One region of the Halalkalibacter flavus genome, then DNA from elsewhere that is predicted to be linked to it. Evidence: riboswitches for the same ligand, from Rfam matches in the RefSeq annotation. Region 1 holds a riboswitch; each other region holds the start of a gene.
The links. Region 1 has a riboswitch for thiamine pyrophosphate ahead of thiT (energy-coupled thiamine transporter ThiT). Riboswitches for the same ligand answer to the same signal wherever they lie in the genome.

Region 1 (6,518 bases):
GTTTTAGGAGTTTGGAAGAAGAAGACCGTATAAACAGGAAGATAATAGGCAGTCTCAAATGGTCAAAATGACCTTTGAGACTGCCTGTTTTTCTTTGTACTCCTCATGCTTCTTACTAGTTTACTCACAAAACACTCAGTATAATGGAATAATATCATGTCAATGAAAGTAGGTCTTGAGATGATCAACCCAAAACTAAAAGAGATTGAAAAGAGTTGGTTATTAGATGCAACCATTGAAGAAATACAAAAAAAAATGGAGAGTAAAGAGGTTTCGGCAAAAGAACTAGTTTTCATTTTATTTAAATCGAATTTCTCGCATTGATTGTTCCGGTCCTACTTTAAATTCAGTTATTGAAGTGAATCCAGATGCTCTTCATATAGCAGACGTATTAGATCTAGAACGTGCAAATGGAAAGACGAGAGGACCACTTCATGGAATTCCTGTGTTGTTAAAAGATAATATAGATTCAAAAGACAAGCTTCATACGAGTGCTGGTTCATTGGCACTAGCGGAGCACTATGCAAATGAAGATGCATTCTTAGTGAAAAAGCTCCGTGAAGCAGGAGCTATTATTTTAGGGAAAACGAACATGTCGGAATGGGCATATTTTATGTCAACTGAAAATATGCCAAGTGGTTATAGCTCACGAGGAGGGCAAGTGTTAAACCCGTATGGGCCCGGAAAGTTTGATATTGGTGGTTCAAGCTCAGGTTCTGGTGCTGCTATTGCAGCAAATCTGGCAACTGTTGCAATTGGTACGGAGACATCAGGATCCATCTTAAGTCCATCGAGTCAAAATAGTCTTGTTGGCATTAAACCAACGGTGGGCCTTATTAGTAGACATGGGATAATTCCTATTTCTCATACTCAAGATACAGCAGGTCCAATGGCTCGTCAAAGGATGCTGTTTATGTTTTAGTAGCGATGATGGGAGAAGATGAGAAGGATGTTGTAACAAAAAGGAGCTCACTTTCTGCCGACTCTTTATTAAATGCTCTTCGTTCGCCTACACTTATAGGAAAAAGGATTGGTGTGGCGAGAGATCCCTTTTTTAATCAATTGAGTGACGAAAAAAAAGCGATCCTTAATCAAGCTATAGGAACGTTGAAAAGTGGGGGAGCAGAAGTGGTTGATGAAATCGTTATCCCATCAGCACAAGAGAATTGGACGATAGACGTGTTGGTGCATGAATTTAAGGCTAACTTAAATGCTTATTTACAAGAAGTTAGCTCGCAACTACCAGTACATAATCTTACTGACGTCATTCGTTTTAACCAAGAAGATGCAGAGAGGAGGCTGAAATACGGCCAGTCTTTGCTTACAAAATCAGATAGGACTAGCGGAACATTAACTGAGGTTGACTATTTAGATGCGCTTTTATTTGATCAATATCATTCCACTGAAATTGGTATTGACGCGGCGCTGCTCAAGGATGATCTTGACATCATTGTTTTTCCAAATAATCTTGGAGCAGTGATTCCAGCTAAGGCAGGTTATCCATCTATTACAGTTCCGGCAGGTTATACAGAAGAAGGAGAACCGGTTGGGATTACGTTCACAGGAAAAGCATTTACAGAAAATAAGTTAATTGAAGTTGCAGCTGCGTTTGAAAAGTTGGGAAATATAAGAAGAAATCCAACCTTTTAGTAGAATATGATATAATATAATGGACAGTTTCAAGCAATATCCACTAGGGGTGTCAAGTGACTGAGAGAGGGTAACCCTCAACTCTTAGAACCTGATCTAGTTTAAACTAGCGTAGGGAAGTGGCTGTTAATAATTTGTGCTTATTTGTGCTCATTTTATTTTGACACTTTTCCTCCTCTTGTGGATAAAAACAAAAGGAGGTTTTTTCATGTTTCGAGATCGTTTATTAACAATGATTGAAGTGGCAGTGATGACAGGTTTAGCGATTGTCTTAAGTAATGTAAAGTTTGGGGCTCTTTGGGCAATGGGTGGTTCGATTTCGCTGATTATGGTTCCTATTTTTATTATTGCCTTTCGACGAGGTTGGAAAATGGGTGTAGTAACAGGGTTATTAGTCGGATTATTAAATCTGCTGCTTGGGGGATATGTTGTACACCCGGTACAGTTAATTCTAGATTATCCATTAGCGTATCTTGTAGTGGGATTCGCGAGCATTTTTATGTTGAAAAAAGACTTGGTTCCTAGCACGACGCATATTGTTACAGGGCTTTTATTTGCTACGACACTACGCTTTTTTAGTCACTTTACATCAGGTGTAGTATGGTTTGGAGAATATGCTCCAGATGGAATGAATGCTAGCCTATATTCTTTTTATTATAATATCTCTTATTTAATACCTGAGATGTTGCTGACGCTTGTTGTATTAATTTTACTTTCAAAAAAGTATCCTCAGTTCTTCTTGGCAAAACGCCAGAGAAAAGTTTCAGATGCAGCATAATAGGATTAGGTAAAAATGACTCTATGTGACGAGTACACTGAAAAGCTGAGAGTTTCAGTGCACTCCATGTGAGTCGTTTTTTTTTTGTTGGCGGAAAAAGGTTAAAATCCCTTCAATTTGTGTAAAGTAAAAAAGATTACAAAATGGACGGGTGATAATAAGATGGTATATCTTTTACTCTTAATAGGTTTTGGGTTATTAATTAAAGGGGCGGATTACTTTATTGATGGTTCGTCTAATATTGCTGCATTGTTTCGTGTTCCACCTCTTATTGTAGGGTTAACAATTGTAGCTTTTGGTACAGGGGCCCCTGAAGCAACAGTTAGTATCATTGCTGCTTTAGAAGGGAATGCGGATGTCACAATCGGTAACATTGTTGGTAGTAATTTATTAAATATGTCTTTAGTTGTTGGGGTGACGGCAGCTATTTTCCCTTTAGCTGTCGAAAGGCCAACAATAAAAAAAGAAATTCCATTTGCCTTTCTAGCTACGGTTGCATTACTCGTAGTTATGAGTGATAGGACTCTCCAATTTACAAATGAAAATTTTATTACTCGAAGTGATGGAATTATCTTCTTGTTATTTTTTGCTATATTTTTGTATTATGTAATTGAAGCTGCTAGGAATAGCCGTGAAGATGAAATTGGTGAAGGCAAAAACATTGACCAAACTGGAGGATGGGGTAAGAGCATTCTTATTACTATTGGAGGGTTGGCGGCTATTGTATTAGGCGGATATTTGGTTGTAGAAAGTAGTACGGATATTGCTTTACGCTTTGGGATGAGTGAGACGTTAGTAGGACTAACAATAGTTGCTATAGGATCTTCTTTACCTGAGCTAATTACATCAATCACTGCTGCAATGAAACAACAAAGTGAGATAGCCTTAGGGAATATTGTTGGAAGCTCCATCTTTAATGTGTTATTTGTCCTTGGGGTTGCATCTATAATCTCTCCTTTACCGGTGAATGATAAATTATTTTTTGATATTTTTGTGCTACTTGTGCTAACGATTATCTTGTTTATCTTCTCTCGTACACACTATAAAGTGAAAAAATACGAGGGGATGGCTTTAACGATATTTTATATAATATATTTAATATATATTATTATGAGAAATTAAATAGATAAACAACAAAACCATTGGTAAGGTTTTGTTGTTTTTTTAGAAGGATGTTTTCGCATACATTGTTGTTTTTGGGGATACGTGTTCTCCTCATGTTCGTTACATTGCGCTCCAGCCACTCGCACCCGCAAGGAGGTGTCGAGCCTCCTTGCGGGTGTGTACTGCCCCTACCTCTTCATGAGGGCACTGAAAAAGTCCTTTTTAGCGGATTCGAGGAAGCAACGGTTCCGCTCATTGCTTAAAGGTCACTGAAAAAGGTCAAAACCGTACCTTTTTCAGTGGCCTCCCTCTTCATCCCGCAGGAGTCGAGTGACTTCCACTGTATTTCACTACGAGAAAAACGTTTCTTCACAGCATCAATCGTTACGAAAACAGCCTTTAGAATGAAAACCTCGATAAGGAATAACCATTCTTATTTCGGTTTCTCTTTTAACCAATGATATAATGGAAAGATACATACAACGTAATGGGAGGAGAAGTAATATGAAAATAGCTTCATATCAAATGGATATTGTCCCTGGCAATCCTGCTAAAAACCGGGAAAAGATAAAAATGTGGGCAGAGCAGATTTGTAAGGAACAACAGCCTGATATCCTTGTCCTACCTGAAATGTGGACGACAGCTTATACGCTACCTACATTGGAAGTGACAATTAAACCAGATAAGGATGTAACAGAGTTATTCCTAGAGGAACTAGCTAGGAAGTTAAATGTAAATATTGTTGCTGGCTCTATTGCGGTGGAGGAGGATGGCGGTATTTACAATAGGTCGTATATACTCAATCGAAACGGCGAAATTATTTATACATATGATAAGATCCATCTTGTTCCGATGTTAGATGAACATCTTTACTTAAAAGGAGGGAGAAGTTCAGTACAAGTATTTGAGCTAGACGGACGTAAGATGGGGATTATTATTTGTTATGACTTACGTTTTCCTGAGCTCGTCCGTTCACTAGCGCTACAAGGGGCGGAAGTGGTATTTGTCGTTGCGGAGTGGCCTATGGCAAGAGCTAATCATTGGGAAGTTCTCCAACAAGCAAGAGCGATTGAAAATCAGTTGTTTGTTGTAAGTTGTAATCGAGTGGGTACATATGATGAGGTTGAATTCGCAGGAAGTTCAATGGTTATTAATCCTTGGGGGGATATTGTTCACAAAGCTTCGTCAACGAGTGAAGAGACAATAAGTATTAGTTTGAAACTGGACGAAGTTAGTCGTATTCGCAAAGATGTACCTGTATTTTCGAGCAGAGTTCCTAAGCTATACGTGACGCGAAATAACGCTTGATTGAGTATGAAAAACAAGAAGGAATGGGAATCAAAGTAGTGGAATAATTCCCGTAAACATGAAAAATAAGAGGAGAAGGGATTAAAGTGCCCTGCTCCTCTCTCTTTAGAGAAAAATCTACATTGCTGATGCTTCAGTGCCCTCTTTGGTTACACTGAAATCTTTTGTAGTTTATCAATAAATTTTAGCGAACGGCCTGTCCCAATTGCTACCGATTCAAGTGGATTCGGGGCTACATGAACGGGAACAGAAATCTCAGTAGCGAGCCATTCTTGTAAACCATTTAATAGGGCACCGCCACCTGTGAGCATAACCCCTTGATCAACTATATCTCCACTCAATTCAGGAGGACAATCCTCGAGAGTTGCTTTTACCGATTCAAGCAATTGTAGGAGCAACTCATTAAGGGCTTGCTGAATTTCCGTAGAGTTTAAAGTGACTGTTTTAGGTAAACCGTGTACGAGATCGCGTCCGCGTACTTCCATTGTCATTTCTTCATGAGCAATAGGAGCATAGCCAATTTCCATCTTAATTTGCTCAGCTGTTCGCTCACCAATTAAGATATTATATTTCTTACGTACATGCTGGATAATCGCTTCATCAAATTTATCTCCGCCAATTCGTGCTGAGTGACATGTAACAACACCACCAAATGAAATAATAGCTACTTCTGTCGTTCCTCCTCCAATATCAACAGCAACGTTTGCAATAGGCTCATCAACTGGAAGGCCAGAACCGATTGCGGCAGCTAGTGGCTCCTCAATAAGATGGACATTTTTTGCTCCAAAGCTTCGAACTGCATCTAGGATGGCACGACGTTCAACCGAAGTCGATCCAGATGGCGCACAAACGACTACATTCGGTTTACGAAGAGTAAGTCCTCCTAGCTCTTTGCTCGTTTTCTTCATGATTGCTTTTAGCATGCTTGCTGTCATATCAAAATCGGCAATAACACCATCCTTCAACGGTCTAATGGCGACAATATTTGCAGGTGTTTTACCTACCATATTTTTTGCTTCTGTTCCAACAGCTAGAACTTCATTTGTATCAAGGTTAAGGGCAACGACTGATGGTTCATTTAAGATAATGCCTTTATCTTTGCTGTATACAAGGATGTTAGCAGTACCTAAGTCAATTCCTATTTCAATATTTGAAAACATCATTTCACCAACTTTTATCAGATCTTTTCTAGTAAGTCTTGATTTTATCAGGTATGAGGAATCGAGAATAGTGTCGAATCGCTCATCTTCTATGTAATAATGTGAGAGTTTACGGAAGTAGTGAGGGATTTAACGCAAAAATCAGGAAACGATTTCCACTTATTTGTTTAATGAGTCTTTATTCCTAGACCTAAAGAAAGAGGGGGTGTCTGACCTAGATGATTTTTATATAGATAAAAGAGGATATCATTTTGTTTGTCAGACACGTAATGTAACTGTTACTTAGACTGTGATTCATGTAAAAGGGTTGCTAATACATGTGCCTTGTATCGTTCAATTTCCTACCTTCTATATAGCGTATTCCCTTTTCTTTTAATTTCTTCACATACCAACCTTTACTTCCGATATACATATACATCCATCCTTTCAAAAAAGTCAAAACAAAAACGAGCAAGCTTGTGGCTTCCTCGTTTTTGTTGTTTATTTCATCCTATGCATCGAACTTGTATGACATTCCA
Region 2 (6,518 bases), on a different contig from region 1:
CAACCAATATGATTGATCATAGAATTCATCATCTAGGTTTTAAACTCCCCTTTCCTACATTTAACTTTATTATTTTGATTTCTACATTATTTATGAGGAAAAACTTTTCCTAAATATGAATTAGCACTCTCGACAAATCCTGGTCATACATACGTTAAAGGGTTATCGCATTTTGCGATAACCCCTAATAATATAACTACATCTTACACAGGCCACTTCTCTAACGTATAAGACATTTCCCAAAACATATACTCATACTTGCTACTTGTAACAAAAATAGCTTCCATACGTTGCTTTTCTTCTTCTGAAGCTTTTTCTGCCCATTCATCCAAACGGTCTATTTGTTCCTTTACTAACGTTGCAAACCACTCGTCACCATAAGTATCAATCCACTTTTGATAAACGAGATGTTCTGGATTAGAACCTTTATATTTTTCTCCGATTTCCCAATACAACCAATAACAAGGTAAAATTGCAGCAATGACTTCTCCTAAAGAGCCTTTATACGCAACAGAAAATAAGTGGTTCGTATAGGCTACTGCCGTTGGAGCTGGTTCAGCCGCCATATGACCTTCGCTATTCTTTTCTAATCCTAAGTCTTTGGCAAATCCTTCATGAAGCATATGCTCTGCATCAAATGTGGATTTTGCATGAAATGCCATTTGCGATGTCGTGTGAAAGTCCAACGCTTTCGCAGCCCCAATGGATTGTACTTGAGCAAATTTCGAAAGATAAAAGGAATCCTGTTGTACATAATATTTGAAACATTCAATTGGCAATGAACCATCAGCTACTCCCGTAACAAATGGATGCTCAAAGCTTGCATTCCAAATAGAGTCTACCTTTTTACGAAGTTGTTCTGAAAATTTCATATCATTCATCCTCTCTTTATCATCTATTTAGTTCATTTCGTATAGTGCGTTCATCAATTGCCTTTTTAACTCTAGATATTCACGAGTGACAGTCATTTCCTTTTTCCTAGGTCTTGGCAATGGAACCTTTACTTCTAATATGACTTCCGTAGGACGTGGTCCTAACACATAAATACGGTCTGATAAGAAGATGGCTTCATCAATACTATGTGTAATAAATAAGACTGTACGTTGCATTTGACTCCATATTTGCAAAAGCCAACTATGCATTTTCTCACGAGTTAATGCATCTAACGCTCCAAATGGCTCATCTAATAGCATGAGTTCCTTTTTATGCAAGAACGTTCGAAGCAACGCAGCCCTCTGCTTCATTCCCCCTGATAAAACTCCCGGATAATGATGCTCATATCCTTCTAATCCAAACAGAGGAAAAAGAGAAAGTGCCTCTTCTTTTAGTTGTTCCGTTTGGTGTCTTGTTATCTTAGGACCTAGAAGGACATTTTCAAGTACGGTTTTCCATGGGAACAATAAATCCTTTTGCATCATATAACTGCTATGCCCACGTTGCCCTATCACATTCACTCCGTCAAATGAAATTTCTCCCTCTTCTGGAATATCAAGACCCGTAATGAGATTAAACAAGGTACTTTTGCCACAGCCACTTGGTCCAATTAACGAAACAAATTCCCCTTTTTGAAGTGACAAGTTTACTCCTTTAATGACCGGTTCCCCGTCAAAGGAATGATGGAGATTACGAATGTTGATTTCCATATTGACTACAACCTTTCATTAAGGCAAGAACGTATTTGTCATCGCTTCTTCAGTCGGTACTTCTGTTTCAATCAAACCTGCTTCAAGCATCCACTCTGAAAAATCATTCCAAATATGTTCCTCTTGAATACCCCATTTTTCTGCATCCCCTTTGTAACGTGGGCTTAACCACTCTTGTGATGCACGAATCAGTTCTTCATTTGTTTCTGGGCTAGCGGCAATTAAGATCTCCGCAGCTTCTGATGGCTGCTCAACCGCAAATTCATATCCTTTCGAGACAGCTCTTACAAACTTTTCAACTAGCTCAGGCTGCTCTTCAATCACGGCTTCACTGCTAAAAATAACAGGAGAATAATAATTAAAAACAGGATCAATATCTTTAAGGTAAATCATATTAATGTCCTCACCACGAACTTCAGCTTCAATTCCTGTCCACCCATAAAAAATCCATTGAAAATCTATGTCTCTTTTCGTATTCGCAAAAAAGTCAGCAGATCCAACAATCACATTATCTACCGAAGAAGGATCAACCCCATGCTGATTTAATACCGTATCCAAAATTGCTTCTTCTTCCGCACCACCAAATCCACCATATGTCTTTCCTTCAAAATCCTCTGGTGATGTAATGTCTTTCTCAACTGGGGAAGCAAAACCAGATGTGTGCTCCTGAATGACAGCTGCAATCGAAACAACTGGAATACCTGTTGATCTAGCAATTGTCACGCCTGTCTGAGAGCCAATCCCAAAATCAGCTTGTCCTGCTGCGACAACTGGTACGGCTCCTTCCATAGCTGGTTCGATAATCGTTAAATCAATCCCTTCCTCTTCAAAATACCCTTTTTCTTTCGCAACATAAATACCCGTATGATTTGTGTTAGGAACCCAATCTAATATAAACGTTGCTTCCATTAACTCTGTAGATTCAGCTGGTAACTCTTCCCCTGTTTCCGATTCAACCTCCGTTTCGGCCTCTCCCCCTTGACTTGACTCTTCTGCTTGGTTACAACCAACTAACATAAGCATGATAATGAAAAATAAAAATGCACTTAATTTTTTTGACATCGGACTCTCTCCTCAGACCTAATTTGTTTATTTTTTATGAGACTTATGTTTCCACGGCATCATGAGTCTGCCGAGTAGTACAACAACTAAAAATAAAAGGCAGCTTAAAAGTGAAATCAACACAATAACAACAAAGACCCTATCTGTCGCAAACGAGCTTTGAGCTTTGATTAAATAAATACCTAACCCAGAACTTGCACCGACCCACTCAGAAATTACTGCTGCCAGCACACTATATGTAGCCCCAATTCTCAACCCTGTAAATAAATAAGGTAATGCATGCGGGAACCTGACAGAAGAAAATACCTGCAGTTGCGATCCACCCATCGACCGAACAAGCCGGATCATATCGCGATCACTTGATTGCAGTCCCTCAACAACACTAACGACTACCGGAAAAAAAGTGACTAATGCAACGACAAGAACTTTAGGCAAAATCCCATAACCAAACCAAATAATGAGTAACGGCGCAATCGCAATAATAGGAATCGTTTGCGAGAATAAGAGAATCGGGTAAAAACTTTTACGTAAAAACGGTGAAAAATCTAAAATAAAAGCCATTACTAACGCAACGATAATTCCTAATAAGAAACCAAGCAGCGCTTCTTTTGTGGTCATCCAGATATGTTCCGGTAATAGATGCCACGTGTCAAATAACGTAAGAACAATCAAGCTTGGCGCTGGTAAGATCCACTTTTCAACGTCCCAAATCCAGACAGCCACTTCCCATACGACAAGAAACATAATAATGGCAATGATCGCTGGAGCCACTGAACGGATCGACTGACGCAAACGTTCCATGAAACCCTCCTTTCACAAAAAAAGTCTACACACCTTAGAGGCGTGTAGACTTTACATGTCAACATGTAATTCTAATAAACATCCCTCCGCTGGCATTACCCAGATCAGGTTTAAGGGTCGATATCTTCATCGGGATATCCTCTCAGCCAACCTCATAGCTCCCCTATTATTTTTCATAAATTTTCTAGAAAAGCTTATCACACATTTTGACTTTGTACAATATTCTGTTCTTTTAAACAACTATTTAATGCAATTACCACCCTCTAGTTAGAATAGAGCGCGATCCTTTTCCCGGACGCTTGAAGACCTCTTTCTCCTTGCTATATCACCGAACGGGCTTTCATTTGCTTTATGAAGACCCAATACCTTTCCAAGAGCAACGATCAGGTCTTCATCCCTCTTATGAAGACCAATCCCCTTTCCCAAAGAAACAATCAGGTCTTCATCTCTCTTATGAAGACCTAATCCCCTTTCCCAAAGAAACAATCAGGTCTTCATCCCTCTTATGAACACCTAATCCCCTTTCCTAACACAACAATCAGGTCTTCATCCCTCCTATGAAGACCCAATCCCCTTTCCCAGAGCACGATCAGGTCTTCATCCCTTTATGAAGACCCAATTCCCTTTCCCAGAGCAACAATCAGGTCTTCATCCCTCTTATGAACACCTAATCCCCTTTCCCATAACACCGAACAAGCCTTTCATAATGCCCAATTCTCCCAAGAAACCTGAAAAAAGAGACGAAAATCGTAACGATCTCCGCCTCAAATAATATATACCTTAATCTTTATCCCACTGTAACAAAGATTTTGCTTTTCAAAAGCCCCTTTAAGCTTAACATCCTTCATTATATCGATGAAAATGGACCTTTCTTTAAATAATGAACAAAAACCCTACTCATGACTGGATAAAGGAGTGAAAAGAAAATCATATTCCCTATCGCATGGTTTGTGTCAAATGGGAGCCCAGCTAAGTAATACGCGATAAAGCGATCGCTAATGAACAGCATATTTAACGAGATGACAAATCCATAAAAATAACCACAAAATCCTGCGTACATGATGAGAACAAGGAAAGGTATACCCCACTTCGTATGAGCTCTTCCCATCCAGCCAGAGAGAAGCCCAATCACAGACCAAGAAATGATTTGCCAAAAGGTCCATATGCCTGTTCCTAATGTCATATTCGTTAATACCGTACTGACAAAACCTAGAATGAGGCCATTGACCGGTCCCATAAACATCGCTGTGATTATAATAATGGACGTAACCGGTTGAACATTAGGAATATGAGCAAAAGCCATTCGGCCTACCACACAAAGAGCACTGAGCATGGCTAGCAACGTAATTCGGCGAATTGACATGCCTATTCAATCGAAGCGTAATGAAAATGAATCAAGTCTCCATGTTCAATTTCGTATTCAGCTGCCCCTACTAATGCTTCTTCCCCGTTGATCGTATAGAGCCAATAACTTGATGTTTCATCATCTGCTTCAATTCCATTAATTCCTGAGATAAACGCTCCTTCATACGCCGTTGTAATGTCATAATGCTCATCCATTACTTCCATAAGCGTTTGTCCTTTTTCGAACGATATCGTATCCTCGCTTAGGATATTCTCAGGATCTTCTTCACTTAACACAATCGTAGCATGGGTTTCCTCAACACCCTCTGCCTCTTCTTGTGCTTCCTCAGTAGTTTCATCTTGAACCGGTTCTTCGACCGTTTCATTGTTTGCTCCACATCCCGATAATGTGAGCAAAACTGCAAATAAAATAGAAAACAAATATCTCATTCCCATTCCTCCTAAACTAGAATCAATAGTAGTTTGTCCGCGTTACTTGTAAGCATGTATTCAAGACATATAGGCTGGGGACTAGCCTTTTTGGCATCACCCTCCTACCTTAACTTGTACACTCGGTTCGACCTGCTGCATGTTTGTCAGCTTGAAAAAAGCGATAGCTCCAAGCAATGAAGTAAAAAACAAAATTGCTCCCATCGGTACCGCCGTCGCTTCGTTAATCCCAACAAGTGGGGAAACCATTGAACCGAGGAACAAGGAAAGGGTACCTAACACCGCACTCGCGCTCCCCGCACGGTGGCCTTGTTTTTGCATCGCCAAAGAGAAGGTACTCGTTGTGATCATCCCCATGGAAGTCATATAAATAAAGATCGGAATTACGAGTGTTGCCAGAGGTCCTTCAACGATGGTCATTACTAACAGGAAGAAAGTAGCACTTACCGCGATGATTACCGCAATACGTAACAAACTCCTTTCATGAACAATTCCACCTAAGCGCCCGATGGTAAAGCTCCCCAAAATAATAGCAAGCCCATTAATGCCGAACAATACGCTGAATACTTGAGGAGACACATCATAAATCCCTTGATACACAAAAGGAGTTCCAGCAACATAAGCAAAACTTCCACCATGGATGAAACCAACAGTTAATGCATACCCAATGAAAGATCGATCCTTAAACAAGCTAAGCTCCCCATTGTTCGAACTGAATGCCCAACTGTACTAGGAATTCGTTTTTCCGGGGGCAACGTCTCCTTTAATTTGAGCGCTACGACCAATACAATGAAAAGACCAATTAAGCTTAAAAAGTAAAAAATTGAACTCCAGTTGGCAAAAGGCATAAGCAAGATCGCTCCCCCCGCCATTGGTGCTGCCATCGGTGCAACTGCATTGATGACCATTAACAGCGCAAAAAATTTCGTTAACTCACGGCCGCTGAACACATCACGGACTACAGCACGTGAGATCACAACTCCCGCCGCTGCCGTAAATCCTTGTAAAAAGCGAGCTATTACTAAAATAACGATATTAGGAGCTAACGCACATAACAAGGATGAAACCGCAAATAACAAGGATGAAACCGCAAATAACAAGATGGATATCAATAACGGTTTTTTTCTCCCCTATGTATCACTAATTGGTCCGACAACGACCTGACCGGATGCAAGACCAAGTAAACATGCAGTTAAACTAAGCTGAACAAGTGAGGCA
Region 3 (6,518 bases), on a different contig from region 1:
ATGTGCGCTCTTTGGAGTGGCAGGATTTGTTGTAGGAATTACGGTTTGGTTATTAATGCTTGTCCACTTAAGGTCATTAGGTACCCCTTATATGTGGCCTTTTTTACCATTTAATGGCTCTGCGTTAAAAGATGTATTATTCCGCACAGCTATGCCGTTAAAAAAACAGCGCCCTACCGTAGTCCACCCAAATGATCCGGATAGATAATATAAGACCACAAAAGAGGGGTGTCTCAAAAGGGTCAGAAAAGACCTTTGAGACACCCCTCAAAAAAATTGTAGTCATCTTATCGTTTTTAGTTAATTTAAAGATTGATCGACTCATTCATATCTAACTCATATAAATCATCTTTTACAAAAATATCGTTGCTATCAATTGCTGTTGATTCATCTGCTAATACGAGACCAAAAGGTGTTTCCTTTTGCGGTGTTACAATTGTAAAACGAATACCTGCCTTGCTCGCTTCCTGAATATAATTTGAGTAGTTGCTGTAACTTAATTTCCCATTTAAAAACAAGTGCAGATTCCTTTTTTCTTTCATTAATTGAATGACTTCCGGATACATTCCTTTGTGAATAACTTGCTTTTTTGTTAAGGCTATATGAACTCTTTCTACAATGGTCGATAAAAACAAATTTCTCTCTTCTGGTTTAATCTCCGGGGTTCCGAAGAGTGCTCGATCAATGATATCTTTTACTTTCTGGTCCATCTTCCACTCCTCATTTCAATTTCTACTTGAACAAGTTTTATCTTGTCCTTCTTATTTTTGTTTTGTATACATATCATAGCATAAGAATGAATTTCAAAATAATGTAGTAACTAGCTGTACGAAAATTGTCAATTAGGAACTGCTCCCAAAAGGGACATTACTTAATTCGAGGTACTGAGTAGGTTTAAACATACCTTTCCAGTGGCTTTCAAAAAGGATGGTGTTTTGCATGTGGTTTATAATCGTTATTATGATTTTTGTTTTTACAATCGGGCTGACAATAGGAGGTCTATTAACTGCACCTCGTGATCCGATAAGACCAATTCAGCTCTTATTATTTTCTTTATTTTTCTTGTTTTTATGTTACATTGGTATGATAACTGGAATATTGATATCAGGATGGATTGGTGTACGATTTATTGAAATCCTATTATCGATTTTATCTCTTTTGTTTATTGTGGCTTGTTTTAGTCGTTTTCATCCTACACTTGGTTTTTTTCACCCAGAAGATAAAGTTTTAATTTTAGTTTTAGCATTGCTATTCTTCTTAATGGGAATGGAATGGGGCTTACTTGAATTTAGAACGTTTTTTACTATTGCAGCTTCATTTTTGTTTACTGCTGCATTAGGGTTAGGTGTATTTGTTCAAACGCAAATACGTCAAGTATTTTGGCGTCATTCGTTTATCTCATTTACACCGCTTGTGTGGCTTCTTTTCGTAGCGGTTCTAAAGCTGTTATAATGGTTTTTGAGGTGAATGTTTTGAAAACGATGTATGATGTAAGACAGTTGCTAAAAAAACATGGATCCATCGTCTATACACGTGATCGCTCTATAGATCTTGCTTTAATGGAAGATGAATTACGAGAGCTGTATGAATGGAAGATGATTGATACAGAAACGTTTCAGCAAGGACTTCTTATCTTGCGAAATGAAATTAGGTTACTGAAATAAGCAACGAACCTTATTAGATAGGGAGTAATTGTAGTTAGTGAAATGTATTGCAATTAACTCCCAAAGAATACTTTAAGAAGGAGGTATCTGTTGAAGCGTTCACATTCAAAGGCTGATTACATAGGATAAAAAAGGACAATCGTATTAGTTATTTGAAGTAAACATCGAAAAAGGAGACAGATGTGAATGTCAGAATATCGGACGGAACGCGACCTAATCGGAGAGAAGCAAGTACCGAAGGAAGCTTATTATGGAATTCAAACAATGCGTGCAAGGGAGAATTTCCCCATTACAGGCTACCCGCCACACCCTGAGTTAGTTCGTGCGTTTGGGTATGTAAAAAAGGCGGCTGCGATGGCAAACCGTGATGTTGGAGTTCTTACAGTAAATATTGCAGACGCAATTATTACAGCGGCGGATGAAATCATAAATGGTAAATTTCTAGATCAGTTTATTGTTGATTCAATTCAAGGAGGAGCAGGAACTTCATTTAATATGAATGCAAATGAAGTTATTGCTAACCGAGCAATTGAAATACTCGGTGGCAAAAAAGGCGAATATATGCGAGTTAGTCCTAACACTCATGTGAATATGGCACAATCAACAAATGATGCCTTTCCAACAGCGATTCATATTGCTGCTCTCCGATTAGCTGATGGGTTGAGAAAAGAACTAGATGAATTGATTCAAGCATTAAAGCTTAAAGAAAAAGAGTTTGATGATGTTTTAAAAATGGGTCGCACGCATTTGCAAGATGCGGTACCAATTAGACTTGGACAAGAATTTGGCGCTTATCAGCGTGTGCTCAGTCGGGATCTAGGTCGAATTGAGAGATCTGTTGGGCATTTATATGAAGTGAATATGGGGGCAACAGCAGTTGGTACAGGGCTAAATGCAAAACCCGAGTATATTAAAAAAATAGCAGATTACTTAGCAGATATTACAGGTTACCCATTTGAAACTGCAGAGGATTTAGTAGATGCAACTCAAAATACAGATGCTTATACAGAAGTATCAAGTGCTCTAAAAATTATGGCTATTAATTTATCGAAGATGGCCAATGACTTACGCTTAATGAGTTCTGGACCACGTACAGGGATTAACGAAATTAATCTTCCACCAAGACAACCGGGTTCTTCCATTATGCCTGGGAAAGTAAATCCTGTTATGTGCGAAGTTGTAAATCAAATTTCATTTCAAGTCATTGGAAATGATCATACGATAAGTTTGGCTTCTGAGGCTGGTCAATTAGAGCTAAATGTTATGGAGCCCGTCTTGGTGTTTAATTTATTGCAGTCCTTTTCAATTTTGCAAAATGGAATAAGTGTCTTTAGGAAATATGCAATTGAGGGAATGACTGCTAATGTAGAACATTGCCGTCAGATGGTTGAAAGAAGTGTTGGAATTGTAACAGCGATTAATCCTCATGTTGGTTATGAGGTAGCTTCTAGGGTGGCGAAAGAAGCAATTCAATCAAATCGGCCAGTTCGGGAAATTTGTCTTGAAAGAGGAATTTTGTCGGAAGAGGAATTGAATGAAATTCTTGATCCAAAGGAAATGACGAATCCTGGAATTGCTGGTTCGAGGTTTATAGATGGTGAAATGTAAGATTCATTGACTTATGTATAGAAGGCACTTAAAAGGTAAAATCACCTTTATAAGTGCCTATTTTTATTTTACTAAAACATAGTACAAATATCTCTCTTTCTGCTATAATGTAGTAATTTAGTGGGCCGGAAGGTGTGAGGTATCTTTCTTTTTTGTGTGAAAAAATTGAAACGTCTAAGGGGTTATTTTCGTCTAATACTATAGACGAAAGTGCTTAAATGAGAGGGAGGGGAAAGATGAAGCGAATTGTATATATTATTGGGATTCTTTTTATGGTTTCAGCCTGTACCCAAGCTCCGTTAGAGAGTCAACCCTTACCAAGAAGTTTCGAATATCAACCAATTAAGCGAGATGTATCAACCTCTTTCTTTACAGGGGCTGATATTACACCTATACAAAACGAACATGTTGTAACGGAAATTATAGGTTGGTTTGACGATGATACGCTTTTGTATTTGCAAGAACAAGAAGAGCGTTCAAGTCTTTATAAACATCACCTTTCTACAGGACATTCATCAAGTTTTGTTGAGGTGGGCGGGTGGATTACAGAGGTCCGTGCTAATGCCGATTACTCTTTATTTGCTATTTCGCATATAACGGTAGATAATGAGGCTCACTTAGTTATTATTGACCGGAATGGTGAGATAAGGCAGACGATCAAAGATTACGGCGAAGAATATACTGCATACTGGAATCCATATAAACTTGATACGTTTATTTTGATTGCTTTTTTACCAGATTGGGAATTTGAAACGTATGTAGTTGATGTAGCTGAAACGAAAGTGAGAAGTATCGATTTGGAACAGTCCTATGTACAATGGATTTCGGCTACTGATGTCGGGTATTTAAAATGGGAAGAACTCGAACCTAATTTTCAAGCACCTCTATATGAAGTCAATGTAAATAGTGGGGAGGTGAAAAAATGGCAGGATGCTGTAATTGCATATATGAGTTTCCCGGATGGTCTCTCGCTCTCTGTAACAGTGGAATCTGTATATGACCTGTATTCCACATACACATTTTATGATGAGCAAAATGCTTTTAGGCATATTGACATGCCCATTCTTAACACATATTCGGAACAATGGTGGATCCCTTATTACTCTTATGATGATGTACATGGAATTTTTTACTACTTAAGACCACAATATAGCAGTGATTTCTTTAGTTACACTGATGGTTTTGAGTTGGTTGCTTATGATATTCAAAGAGATGCTGAAGAAAAGCTGACTGTATTAGAAAGGCATGTTCCTATTCATGTTTCACCTGAAGGATCTTTCTTGCTATTTGGAGATCGCTTCGAGATGGTTATGGACTTGTCTGAAGGGACGTCTATTCCTCTTATAGAAGAATAAGATGTTAACTTGGCCTCTTGCTTTTTTTAGTCAGTATGTCATAATAACTGTATAACTAGTATGTATTATAGACTAGGGGTGTCCACATAAGTGGACTGAGAAAAAGGTTATCCTTTTACCCTCATACCTGATCTGGATCACGCCAGCGTAGGGAAGTCATCTGAGCCGTATTCCGTATGTTCGGATGCGGCTTTTTTTCGATTTTATGTATAAAAAGGTGGGTTACTCATGAGAGAGTTTAAGTTATACGCGATTACAGGTGAAGAATTTCATCAAGGCAGAGACCTTGTAGAAGTAATGGAAGAAGCAATTTTGGGTGGTGTTGATATTATCCAGTTACGAGATAAAACGAGTAGCAAAAGAGATGTGCTAAACAAAGCAAAGTCACTACGTGAATTAACAAGAAAGCATGATGTGTTGTTTATTGTAAATGACCACATTGATGTTGCTCTTGCAGTTGATGCAGATGGCATACACATTGGCCAAGATGATTTGCCTCTTGCTGAAGCAAGGAAGATTATGGGACAAGATAAAATAATCGGACTTTCCACTCACAAAATTGAGGAAGCTCGCGAGGCTGAAGCGGGTGGAGCTGATTACATTGGGGTTGGGCCGATTTTTCATACCAATAGTAAAGTAGATGTCGTCGATCCTGTTACAACTGAGTATATTAAGCAAGTTATTGCAGAGATCAATATTCCGTTTGTGGCGATCGGCGGAATTAAGCTGCACAATGTAGATCAGGTATTAGATGCAGGTGCAACTAGAATTTGTATGATATCTGAAATTGTTGGTGCAAAAGATGTAAAAGGTGTTTGTCAGCAATTTACAAAAATATTAGCGGAAAAAGGGTGAATAGTAGATGCGTTTAATTATAAATGGGGAAGAACATCACGTAGACGTTTCTAGCCTTGAAGAAGTGGTGTCACATTTTGAACTCGAACCACATCTTGTTGTAACTGAGGTAGATGGAAATATTATTGAACGTACCAATTGGTCAGGGACTGAACTAAAAGAAGGCATGAGAATTGAACTTGTTCAATTCGTTGGAGGTGGCTGAGATGAAACAAAAAAAATTAACGATTGCAGGTAAAGAATTATCTTCGCGTTTCTTCCTTGGGACGGGTAGGTATCCAAATCCATTTGTCCAAAATGAAGCAATCAAGGCATCCGAAGCTGAGGTGTTGACCTTTGCTATTAGACGAGTCAATCTAGGAGCTCCGAATGAGGATGCTATTTTACAACATTTAGAAGGTATGTCTTTTACCTATTTGCCCAACACTTCGGGCGCGAAAACAGCAGAAGAGGCAATTCGAATTGCAAGATTGGCAAAGGCTTCAGGCTTGAGTGATTGGATTAAGGTAGAAATCAGTGTAGACGAGAAAACGTTGCTTCCTGATCCGATTGAAACACTAAAAGCAACAGAAGTCCTGGCAAAAGAGGGATTTGTCGTTTTACCATATACTTCTGATGATCCAGTTCTTTGTAAACGATTAGAGGAAGCTGGGGCTGCAGCAGTCATGCCAGGAGGTGCTCCGATTGGAACGGGATTAGGCATACTAAATCCATATAATTTAGAGCTCATTATTGAACAAGCAAATGTTCCTATTATTGTCGACGCAGGTCTTGGTTCTGCGATGGATGTTGCACAAGCAATGGAATTAGGTGCAGATGGTGTATTAATGAATACCCCTGTAGCAAAGGCTAAGGACCCAGTTAAGATGGCTCGAGCGATGAAATACGCAATTGAAGCAGGGAGACTTTCCTACGAAGCAGGGAGAATCCCGAAGAAAAAGTATGCTACAGCAAGTAGTGGATTTCAAGCATTCGTTTCAAAGTAGTAAGAGCAGGGGGGAGACATGTGCAAGAGAAAGTAATGGTTCTTGGAGGG

Region 2: another riboswitch for thiamine pyrophosphate. It lies ahead of SAY88_RS23920 (ABC transporter permease); the one in region 1 lies ahead of thiT (energy-coupled thiamine transporter ThiT).
Region 3: another riboswitch for thiamine pyrophosphate. It lies ahead of thiE (thiamine phosphate synthase); the one in region 1 lies ahead of thiT (energy-coupled thiamine transporter ThiT).

What each region holds. Positions count from the first base shown of each region.
Region 1 is NZ_JAWRVK010000009.1:76,887-83,404, forward strand. Features, by position in the region: gene SAY88_RS08190 (PTS fructose transporter subunit IIABC) at 1-33, shown strand, start outside; gene SAY88_RS08195 (hypothetical protein) at 157-324, shown strand; partial or broken gene SAY88_RS08200 (amidase family protein) at 359-1,650, shown strand; TPP riboswitch at 1,686-1,785, shown strand; gene thiT (energy-coupled thiamine transporter ThiT) at 1,859-2,428, shown strand; gene SAY88_RS08210 (calcium/sodium antiporter) at 2,591-3,550, shown strand; gene SAY88_RS08215 (carbon-nitrogen family hydrolase) at 4,037-4,840, shown strand; gene mreBH (rod-share determining protein MreBH) at 4,990-6,000, opposite strand; gene SAY88_RS08225 (DUF2639 domain-containing protein) at 6,311-6,418, opposite strand.
Region 2 is NZ_JAWRVK010000076.1:884-7,401, reverse strand. Features, by position in the region: gene SAY88_RS23940 (hypothetical protein) at 1-32, opposite strand, end outside; gene tenA (thiaminase II) at 204-872, opposite strand; gene SAY88_RS23930 (ABC transporter ATP-binding protein) at 900-1,643, opposite strand; gene SAY88_RS23925 (ABC transporter substrate-binding protein) at 1,662-2,705, opposite strand; gene SAY88_RS23920 (ABC transporter permease) at 2,733-3,506, opposite strand; TPP riboswitch at 3,570-3,681, opposite strand; gene SAY88_RS23915 (ECF transporter S component) at 4,354-4,869, opposite strand; gene SAY88_RS23910 (DUF4430 domain-containing protein) at 4,872-5,300, opposite strand; partial or broken gene SAY88_RS23905 (Bcr/CflA family efflux MFS transporter) at 5,397-6,518, opposite strand, start outside.
Region 3 is NZ_JAWRVK010000016.1:22,270-28,787, reverse strand. Features, by position in the region: gene SAY88_RS12130 (spore germination protein) at 1-208, shown strand, start outside; gene SAY88_RS12125 (YueI family protein) at 306-710, opposite strand; gene SAY88_RS12120 (hypothetical protein) at 940-1,452, shown strand; gene SAY88_RS12115 (YqgQ family protein) at 1,482-1,664, shown strand; gene aspA (aspartate ammonia-lyase) at 1,851-3,272, shown strand; gene SAY88_RS12105 (YqgU-like beta propeller domain-containing protein) at 3,509-4,627, shown strand; TPP riboswitch at 4,692-4,798, shown strand; gene thiE (thiamine phosphate synthase) at 4,856-5,482, shown strand; gene thiS (sulfur carrier protein ThiS) at 5,490-5,687, shown strand; gene SAY88_RS12090 (thiazole synthase) at 5,689-6,468, shown strand; gene thiO (glycine oxidase ThiO) at 6,489-6,518, shown strand, end outside.